DNA from 4 places in the Lederbergia sp. B243.17 genome. Region 4 is predicted to be linked to each of the others. Evidence: predicted binding sites of a transcription regulator. Region 4 holds the regulator's gene; each other region holds the start of a gene.

Region 1 (2,206 bases), on a different contig from region 4:
CCGGTTTATTCGGCAGCTTCTATGAAGGAGGATGAGGAAGCGATGAAAGATGAAATTGCGAAACTACAGAAGCAAGTGGCCGCCTTAGAGAAAAAGTTGAGCAACAATGACGGTGTGAGCGAATGGGCTGCGGAAGATTGGGAAACAGCCAGCGAGAATGGTTATTTCGATCGAAGCAGGCCGCAGGCGTTTATGACGAGGCAAGAGGCGGCCATCGTGGTCAATCGGCTTCGGAATAATTTCAAAGCTTTAATTGAAGAGCCTGCAAGGGTGAAGGAATAAACAACAGGCCCAGTGCTCTGCTGGGCCACTTTATTTCTTTTCGCCTATCATATATATCTCATCTAATTTCAGTTTAAACTCTCTTCTTTTATGCTCCTCAACCTCATCTAGTAATCTGCTGTAAATACCTCGATATAGAAGGAGTATCTGTATTAAATCGTCTTTACTCATGGCATTAAGACGATGACGGGGAAGGTATACATGTTGTTGTAACCCATAAATTCCATCAGTGCTCTTTGACTAATCGTATGTTTGGATAATAAAGGATTAACGAATTCATCAATATGCTTCCATTCGTCGACCATTTCTTCGTTCCGTATCCTAGCAGCGATGTTGAATTTTAGTTTCTGACCTTGGTATATATCTTCCCAAACTTTCAAATCTCTCAATAAATTATCCTCCCTCATCTCTTTATTACCTCATTCGAGTGAATAGGTCTAATTTCCTCCTTTATTTACAAAATTGATAATAATTAGACAATAAAAGGTAAAAAGAGAGCTGTTTCATAAAAATAGGTGTTAATTAGTAAAAAGCCCGGCGGTTTGCCAGGGCTCTAATCAACTAAACTCAATCACCCTCTGCCGAGCTAAATAAAGTAGCAATAATTCCTCTGTCCTATTCCGCAGGCGGGGATTAAAATAATTGTGTTCTTCCTGATACCCTTTGTATACAAATATGTACATTGTGAATGCCTCATCTGATTTCAAGCGCTCCACTTTAATCTTATTTTGATACATATACCTCTTTGCATCCGCCAGATCCTTATGTACTATCCCCATTACGTCTTCGACTAATTTTAAGTATGGATCCTTAAACTTAAACGGACTCGCACTAAACACCTTTTTATCTCTTTCCAAAACAGTTAATACCATCGGCAAATATATTGCCTGTTCGATAATATCCCTATCCTGTGTTGGTATCCGAGTCATGCCGCCAGCCCCTATTTAATGTGATTGATTCCATTCTAATAAAAAAACCGGAAATTGACAAGAACGTTTGTTCGTGTAATAATCTTATTAATGACACAAACCGGTAGGAGCGTAAAAATGATTAAGGATATCAGCGATGAGATTTATACAGCTATTGAGTTTCATCAAAAGATAACTTTTATATGTTCTGATCCGGCAAGAACAGTGATTGGGCTTATTCATTACCTTAATGATGTAGACGAAAGTTTTCATGTAGTAAATGAAAATGATGGGTTTGAAAAAATACCCTTCAATATAATTATTTGCATGGAGGTATTATAGCAATGAATAAATTGACCAGAAGGCAAGAGGATATTTTATCCGCAATAAAAGGATATATAGAGGAAAATGGTTACTCCCCATCCTACAGGGACATTTCTGGCTTGGTTGGTATAAGCTCCGTGTCTACGGTATGTACACATTTGGATAAACTAAAGCGTAAGGGATATATTAACTTTGCACCCGGTCAACCTAGAACAATCTCGATAATTGCCTAAAATAACTATGATGTAACCAAAAGACCTGGCGGATTGCTGGGTCTTCTTTTTGGACAAGTGGACAAGCAGCTACTGCATACCTTCTATAAAGGGGGTATGCGAGATGCATGTCGAAATAATACCTGGAACTTCTACTGACAATATCAGGGCCAGTTGCTATGATTATCTGTACAAGAAGTATAAGGAGGAAATGGGAAATGAAGGCAGTATATGTCCGGGTATCCACGGAAGAGCAGGCCAAGAAGGGGTACAGCTTGGAGGACCAGCTCGCCCAATGCAGGGAGAAGGCGAAAACCAATGATGTGATGGAGTATATCGACGACGGCTTTTCGGGAGAGTTCCTGGACCGTCCGGCCCTTATGAAGCTTCGGGATGATATCAAAGAAGGTCTCATCGATGAAGTGATCTGTTACGATCCTGACCGGCTATCACGCAAACTAATGAACCAATTAATCGTTT
Region 2 (2,206 bases), on a different contig from region 4:
AACCATCCATCTATTTTTGTATGGGGGATTTTAAATGAATGTGTGAGCAACACAGAGTTTGGGAGATCCTGCTATGCCAGGCAGATTGAACTTATTAAGAGCTTGGATTCCAGCCGTCCTGTATCCTTTGCCAGTCTTGAAGCGTATATAGGATCCGACTTGTGTCTGGACCTGGTTGATATTGTATCTTTTAATATCTATCCGCGTTGGTATCATGATACACCGGTAAAAGATTCACTGAGCGCTCTTAAAAATTTCGTTAATAATACGGCTGGAGCAGGTAAACCAATACTGATTAGCGAAATAGGGGCCGGCGCAATTTATGGTTTTAGAAGTAATAATCGGGAAAAGTGGACTGAAGAATACCAGCAGCATGCCTTAACGGAACAAGTAACTTCTATTTTATCTGATGCAGATTTAAGCGGTGTGATTATCTGGCAGTATGCAGATTGCAGGGTAGACAAGGGCTGGTTTCACGGAAGGCCAAAGTCCCAAAATAATAAAGGGTTAGTCGATATTTATAGAAGAGAAAAGCTTTCTTATGGGAAAATAAAGGAAATATTCCATTCGTACTAAAGACACCTGAAACAAAAAGATATGAACATCAGAATCCGCCAATCCGGAAGAAAAGGATTAAAGGACAACTATTCATAAGAGAGAAGAAAGCGATTTTACGCTTTCTTTTCTTTGTTTTTACGGGAGGGCTTTTCGATCAGGTAGTAGTGCATCAACTCTTCGGTGCGGTTGCGCAGACGCGGGTTAAAATAATTATGCTGTTCCTCGTACCCTTTGTATAAGAATATGTACATCGTAAAGGCCTCATCCGATTTTAGCCGCTCCACTTTAATGCCGTTTCTGAACAGGAATTTCCGTGTTTCCGCTAAGTCCGCCTGTACAGCCCGCATCGTTTCCTCAATCAGATCCAAATACGGTTGCTTGAATTTGAAAGGGCTCTTTTGCACGACGAGCAAATCGCGGTTGAGCACGGTCAGGAGCATCGGCAAGTAAATGGCCTGTTCAATCATATCGCGCTCATGCTTCGGTATTCGTGTCATAAACAGCCTCCTCTCTTATAGAACGTATGTTCGAATCTTTATTTTACTGAGTTACCGGCCAAATAGCAAGCTGTATTCATAGGATGATTCAATTTTTCTAAAAAATTCAAAAGAACAAGCAGGAAAATTACTTTGGGTGGCGAAATATTAATGACGGAAGCAAATTTACATAAACGAAGGGTGAAAGTAGATGAACAACAGCAAAGGGATTCAGCCAGAAGATCTGTACAAGTTGGAATCAGTCGCCTCTCCGCAATTGTCACCAGATGGAGAAGAGGTAGTCTATATCGGGACACATATCGACGAAGAGAAAAATGATTATGTTTCCAACTTATATCATATCCACCTCGGCCGTAAGGAAACCGCCCAATGGACTTTTGGTGAAGACAAGACGAGCGCACCTTCCTGGTCTCCGGATGGCAGCAAAGTAGCCTTTGTCTCGACAAGGAGCGGAAAGCCGCAGATTTATGTACTTGAGAAAGCAGGCGGAGAAGCGAGAAAGCTGACAAATGTCAAAAACGGAGCGTCCAATCCTGTCTGGTCGCAGTGCAGCGGAAAGATCGCTTTCAATGTGAAGCTGGGGAAAGACGATTCAATCCATGATACTGAGGAGAAGAAGAAGGAAGAGAAAAAGCCGAAACCGCTTGAAATAGAGAAAATGAAGCATAAATCTGATGCCGGAGGATTTTTGGATCTCGGCCAATATACGCAAATTGCGATTGCTGAACTGGAAACTGGAGAAGTTTCGCTAGTAACAGAAGGGGAACAACATCATCAGCTCAGTTCCTGGTCTCCGGACGGCAAATACATTGCCTACACTGCTGATTTGTCGGAGGATACTGATTTTTCCTTCTCGAACGACCTGTTCCTGCTTCATACCGAGGACCGCACAACGGAGAAGGTAACGGGCGGAACGGGTATGTTCTACCATTCGTCCTGGTCTCCTGACAGCCGCTATCTCTCTTTCTTCGGCAGCGAGCGGGAGTTTGAAAATGCGACTCATGCGAAGGTGTGGGTTTACGATTCGGCTGAAAAGTCGCTCCAGTCGATGACGGACGGGCTGGATGCCCCTGCCGGCGATTTCATGGTAGCGGATTTTCTGCAGGGGGTAACTATGCCTGCAGTTCAGTGGCTCGATGACAGCAAGAGTT
Region 3 (2,206 bases), on a different contig from region 4:
AGGGCGTCAGCACGTTCCGATATGTAAGGTTTGAACAAAAAGCAAAAGGCTCGTAAACGTTGATACCACAGCGTTAGCGGGTCTTTTTTCTATTTTTCTTTGCCGACATGAATACGATAAAATCCGGCACGTTTTGATATTTTTTTACACAAATTTTACACACTAAAGCCATCGCCCAACGAAAAAAGCAATCGTTATGAAAACCACAACCAAAGCCCTCAATCCCGACGCATTATCCTCCTCTACATCATATGATCCGTACGTCTCCGGTTGCTTGACAAGCCGGATTCTCCGCTCAACATAATCGGATCCGTATTCCTCCTCCTCCTGTATGGCGAATCTCCCGAGATCGTCCCTCAACCGGTCGCTTACGTCTGTGTTCCTCTGATGGGGTTTGTTCCACTGTTTCCATTCTGATTGCTCCGGACTGTCCAGCAACATCATCCACATCAACTTTTTCTTTTCCTCTTGGGATAGCATATTCGCTCCCTCTCCCCTCTCTGCTTTTTGGGTCACTCTCCATAAAATAAACATGGTCAGATGCGCGCCAAGCAGGGCGGGGGAGAGGGATGTCAGCCCGCCGATATGGTTTTAGTAACTGGTAAAACTCTGGCGAATGTGCCGCCATGAACAGGGCCGCCCTAATGATTTGATTGCGATCCAACGTTGTCGCCCGAAACATACCATCTACATAATTTTTGTAATCGTCATGATACCGAACCGTCGGTCTGTACAATTAATCTCTCCCCTTCCCTGACGTCTGTCTGACGCCTTGTACATTTATATGGGAAGTTGTGCGAGATATGCCTCTTGTGTCAGGCAATTATTGAAATCGTTCTAGGCTGGCCAGGAGCAAAGTTAATATATCCCTTACGCTTTAGTTGATCCAAATGTGTACATACTGTGGATACGGACCTTATACCAATCAAATCAGTGATTTCCCTGTAAGACGGTGAGTAACCGTGTTCCTCCACATATCCCTTTATTGCAGATAAAATATCTTGTTGCCTTTTAGTCAATTTACTCATCACTGCAGTACCTCCACATATGTAATTTTGTTGAATGGTATCTTTCTAAACTTTTCATCTTCGCACGCAATATAAAAAGATTTGTCCCTATAATTGGCATAGTGGATATGTCCAATCACTGTCTTTTCTGGATCCGCACATATAAATTTTATTTTCTTGTGGAACTCGATGGCCGCGTCTATTTCTTCGCTTTCGTAAAAGCGATTGTTTTTGAAAACCATCTTATCACTCCTAACCGCTGTCGATACACGTTCTATATTCGCATTATTTCACGAACAAACGTTCTTGTCAATTCCCTGTTTTTTGATTAGAATGGAATCAATCATTATAAAATAGGGGCTGGCGGCATGACGAGAATACCTACACAGGATCGGGACATTATCGAACAGGCGATATATTTGCCAATGGTATTAACTGTTTTGGAAAGGGATAAAAAAGTGTTTAGCGCGAGTCCATTTAAGTTTCGGGACCCATATATAAAATTAGTCGAGGACGTAATGGGGATAGTACATAAGGATTTAGCTCATGCAAAAAGGTATTTATATCAGAACAAAATCAAGGTGGAACGACTGAAATCAGATGAGGCTTTCACAATGTACATATTTGTTTACAGAGGGTACGAGGAACAGCACAATTATTTTAATCCTCGTTTGCGGAATCGGACTGAGGAATTATTGCTGCACTATTTAGCACAGCAGAGGGAGATTGAGTTTGGATAAAAAAGCCCGGCAGAGTACCGGGCGATCATATTGTCGATAAATCTACCTACAATATTTTTCCTAAAATGAGAAACAACAAAGGTAACAAAATCATGGTTATAAATATCCCATAAACACGTCTTTTTAATTTGGCTTTTTGAAAGTGCTCTGGCCCAAAATTAAATTCAATGCTTGGCCATAACTCATCGATCTGTTTATCAAGCCAAAACGACCAAAGAAGAGAAGCGAGTCCGATCAAAACGGAAAGAAATATAATTCCATTATTGTTTGATGGTTTAATATTTAACAAGCCAAGTTTCTCAAGAAATGCAAGAACCAGAACAACTGTAAAGACCGTCAGGAACGAAATGACAAGCGAAGTAAGAAAGACAAGTATACGTTTATATTTCAAAATGAAATTCTCTTGAGGTTTGGCATGCTCAATAATATCTTTAATGGTCTGCGTTGAAGCATTGACCC
Region 4 (2,206 bases):
CGTGCTGACCCGGCAATATATGATCACTTTCATCTGGCTGTCACTTCCTTTTAGCGCTGAACGCGAGCTGGCTTTCACCTGAATGCCAGCTCTCCGGCGGTGCAGGAATTACAATCGAGTCGCCGTCTTTAATCATCCTTCCGGCCAGATTGTTTTCTTGCCGGACCTTCTCAACAAATTCGGCGCGGTGCATGCCAGCTTTCTCTGCATACTGGTCGGCAAGCTCCCATAATGTTTCACCCTGTCTCACAGTTATTGTATCAAATCGGTTCTTCTCCTGCCCTTCCTGGAAAGCCAAGTATGCAGCCATCAGCACGATTGCAGTGAAAAACAAAATAACAAAAGAATATTTTTTCCAAATGATAGACATATCCAATCCCCCAAAATCGAATATTTGTTCGTATGTATTGATTTGATTATAAAACGAACACTTGTTTGTTGTCAACACTTGTTCGAACTTATGTTTGTATTCCAAATCTCACCATGCTATAATGTGGATAATAAAAGAATTGCGGAGCGTGATGAAGAAATGAAGCTATCCAAAAGGCAGCAGGATATCATGGATTTTATTAAGCTCGAGGTGAAATCCAAGGGCTATCCGCCTTCGGTCAGAGAAATCGGTGAAGCAGTCGGACTTGCTTCCAGTTCGACCGTGCACGGTCACCTGGCCCGGCTTGAAAGCAAAGGCCTGATCAGAAGGGATCCGACTAAGCCCCGTGCGATTGAAATCCTTCAACTGGATGATGAACAGGTTCCAAAGCATAATATTGTCAACGTGCCGCTTGTCGGTAAAGTTACGGCAGGTATTCCGATCTCTGCTGTTGAGAACATTGAAGAGTATTTTCCGCTGCCAGATCATCTCGTTCCGGCTGATGAGCATATCTTCATGCTGGAAATCGTCGGGGAAAGTATGATTGAAGCCGGCATCCATAATGGCGACTATGTGGTTGTCCGCCAGCAGCAGACTGCAAGCAACGGCGACATCGTTGTTGCGATGACGGAAGAAAACGAAGCGACCGTCAAGCGTTTTTATAAAGAAAAGGGCCATTTCCGCCTGCAGCCGGAAAATTCTTCGATGGAACCGATCATTTTGGAATCTGTTTCCATCCTCGGCAAAGTTGTTGCCCTATATAGACATCAAATCCATTGATATCGGAGCCTGAATATACATTCAGGCTCTTATTCTAGTTATTTGCCTCAACGGCTTCTCCCCAGTAATATTCACTGATCACTTCTGCCAGTATGTCGACGCTCCGGTTCAGTTCATCCTGCGTGTTGTCTACCCCTCCCAGTTCGATGACAATTGATTTTTCAGCAAGGTCCTGGTTGTATATCCCATTGTTGTAATAATCACGCGGCTTGTCCCATACGCCTCGAGAGAGCGACGGATATTTCGCCTTCAGTAAACTGTTCAGCCTTTCTGCAAACAATAGGTTTTTTTCATAATTAGGGTGGCCGGTTCCGACGATGAACAGCACCTTTGCATGACTGATATTATTGATCATGGCAGTCGTTTTATCCTTTCGAGCTGTATCTCTATGAATATCGAGCACAAGCTGAACTTCCTTGTTTTGCGCCAGTGCTTCCGTCACCAATTCTCTTGATACCTTATAGCTTTGACTATAGGTCATTCCCCGCTGATTGAGGATGTCTGATACATCATCCGTATTGACGAGCGTTTTTATCCCTTTTTCCTCCAGCTTTTCTCCAAGACGTTTGCCGAATAACGTTACATTCTTCTCCATATGGAAGGCTTGATTGATGTCTGTTACGCCTGGCTTAAACGGAAGATATGACTCTCTTGTATGAGTGTGATATATCAAGGCAGCCGGATTAGCAGGAGGTTCAGGCTTTTCTTGAACAGGCGCTTCCTTGTCTTCATTGCTCTCCCAGTCTCCGAAATCGGGGGGAACAGGAGATTCGATCGGAAGGTGGCCGAACTCGTCGTCATCACCTGCCACAAGCTGTCTCGGCATCGCTGCCTGCAGCCCCGGAATCTCGCTTACGAGAAACGTGCGGATATCGCTGACGTTCAAATGGGTCAGAAATTCTAGCGTGCTTTTTGTAAAAGAGACATCATCCATCTCAGGCAGGACGGAGTGAAGGGCTCGCGACTCCATTGCCATGAAATAGAGCAGAGACTCGGAACTGGCGGCGTTTTTGCCTGCAATGGACAGGAAACTGATTTTCAGGCTGGAAAATGCGA

The links. Region 4 encodes LexA, which represses DNA repair genes until DNA is damaged. Its sites were predicted from a motif close to CGAACATATGTTCG; they were not measured.
Region 1: the regulator LexA is predicted to act here: its motif matches at 1,272-1,285, upstream of AC0TWI_RS01660 (YolD-like family protein).
Region 2: the regulator LexA is predicted to act here: its motif matches at 1,075-1,088, upstream of AC0TWI_RS05410 (YhjD family protein).
Region 3: the regulator LexA is predicted to act here: its motif matches at 1,301-1,314, upstream of AC0TWI_RS10585 (YhjD family protein).

The regions. Positions count from the first base shown of each region.
Region 1 is NZ_JBWBKF010000019.1:21,654-23,859, forward strand. It holds gene AC0TWI_RS01645 (N-acetylmuramoyl-L-alanine amidase) at 1-282, shown strand, start outside; gene AC0TWI_RS01650 (hypothetical protein) at 450-671, opposite strand; gene AC0TWI_RS01655 (YhjD family protein) at 840-1,211, opposite strand; gene AC0TWI_RS01660 (YolD-like family protein) at 1,329-1,532, shown strand; gene AC0TWI_RS01665 (LexA family protein) at 1,535-1,747, shown strand; gene AC0TWI_RS01670 (recombinase family protein) at 1,945-2,206, shown strand, end outside.
Region 2 is NZ_JBWBKF010000034.1:74,124-76,329, forward strand. It holds gene AC0TWI_RS05405 (glycoside hydrolase family 2 protein) at 1-576, shown strand, start outside; gene AC0TWI_RS05410 (YhjD family protein) at 672-1,055, opposite strand; gene AC0TWI_RS05415 (S9 family peptidase) at 1,246-2,206, shown strand, end outside.
Region 3 is NZ_JBWBKF010000058.1:14,941-17,146, forward strand. It holds tRNA gene AC0TWI_RS10565 (tRNA-Arg) at 1-6, shown strand, start outside; gene AC0TWI_RS10570 (hypothetical protein) at 163-480, opposite strand; gene AC0TWI_RS10575 (LexA family protein) at 816-1,028, opposite strand; gene AC0TWI_RS10580 (hypothetical protein) at 1,028-1,249, opposite strand; gene AC0TWI_RS10585 (YhjD family protein) at 1,376-1,747, shown strand; gene AC0TWI_RS10590 (hypothetical protein) at 1,794-2,206, opposite strand, start outside.
Region 4 is NZ_JBWBKF010000076.1:95,470-97,675, forward strand. It holds gene AC0TWI_RS14475 (YneB family resolvase-like protein) at 1-33, opposite strand, end outside; gene yneA (cell division suppressor protein YneA) at 41-370, opposite strand; gene lexA (transcriptional repressor LexA) at 530-1,150, shown strand; gene spoIIP (stage II sporulation protein P) at 1,185-2,206, opposite strand, start outside.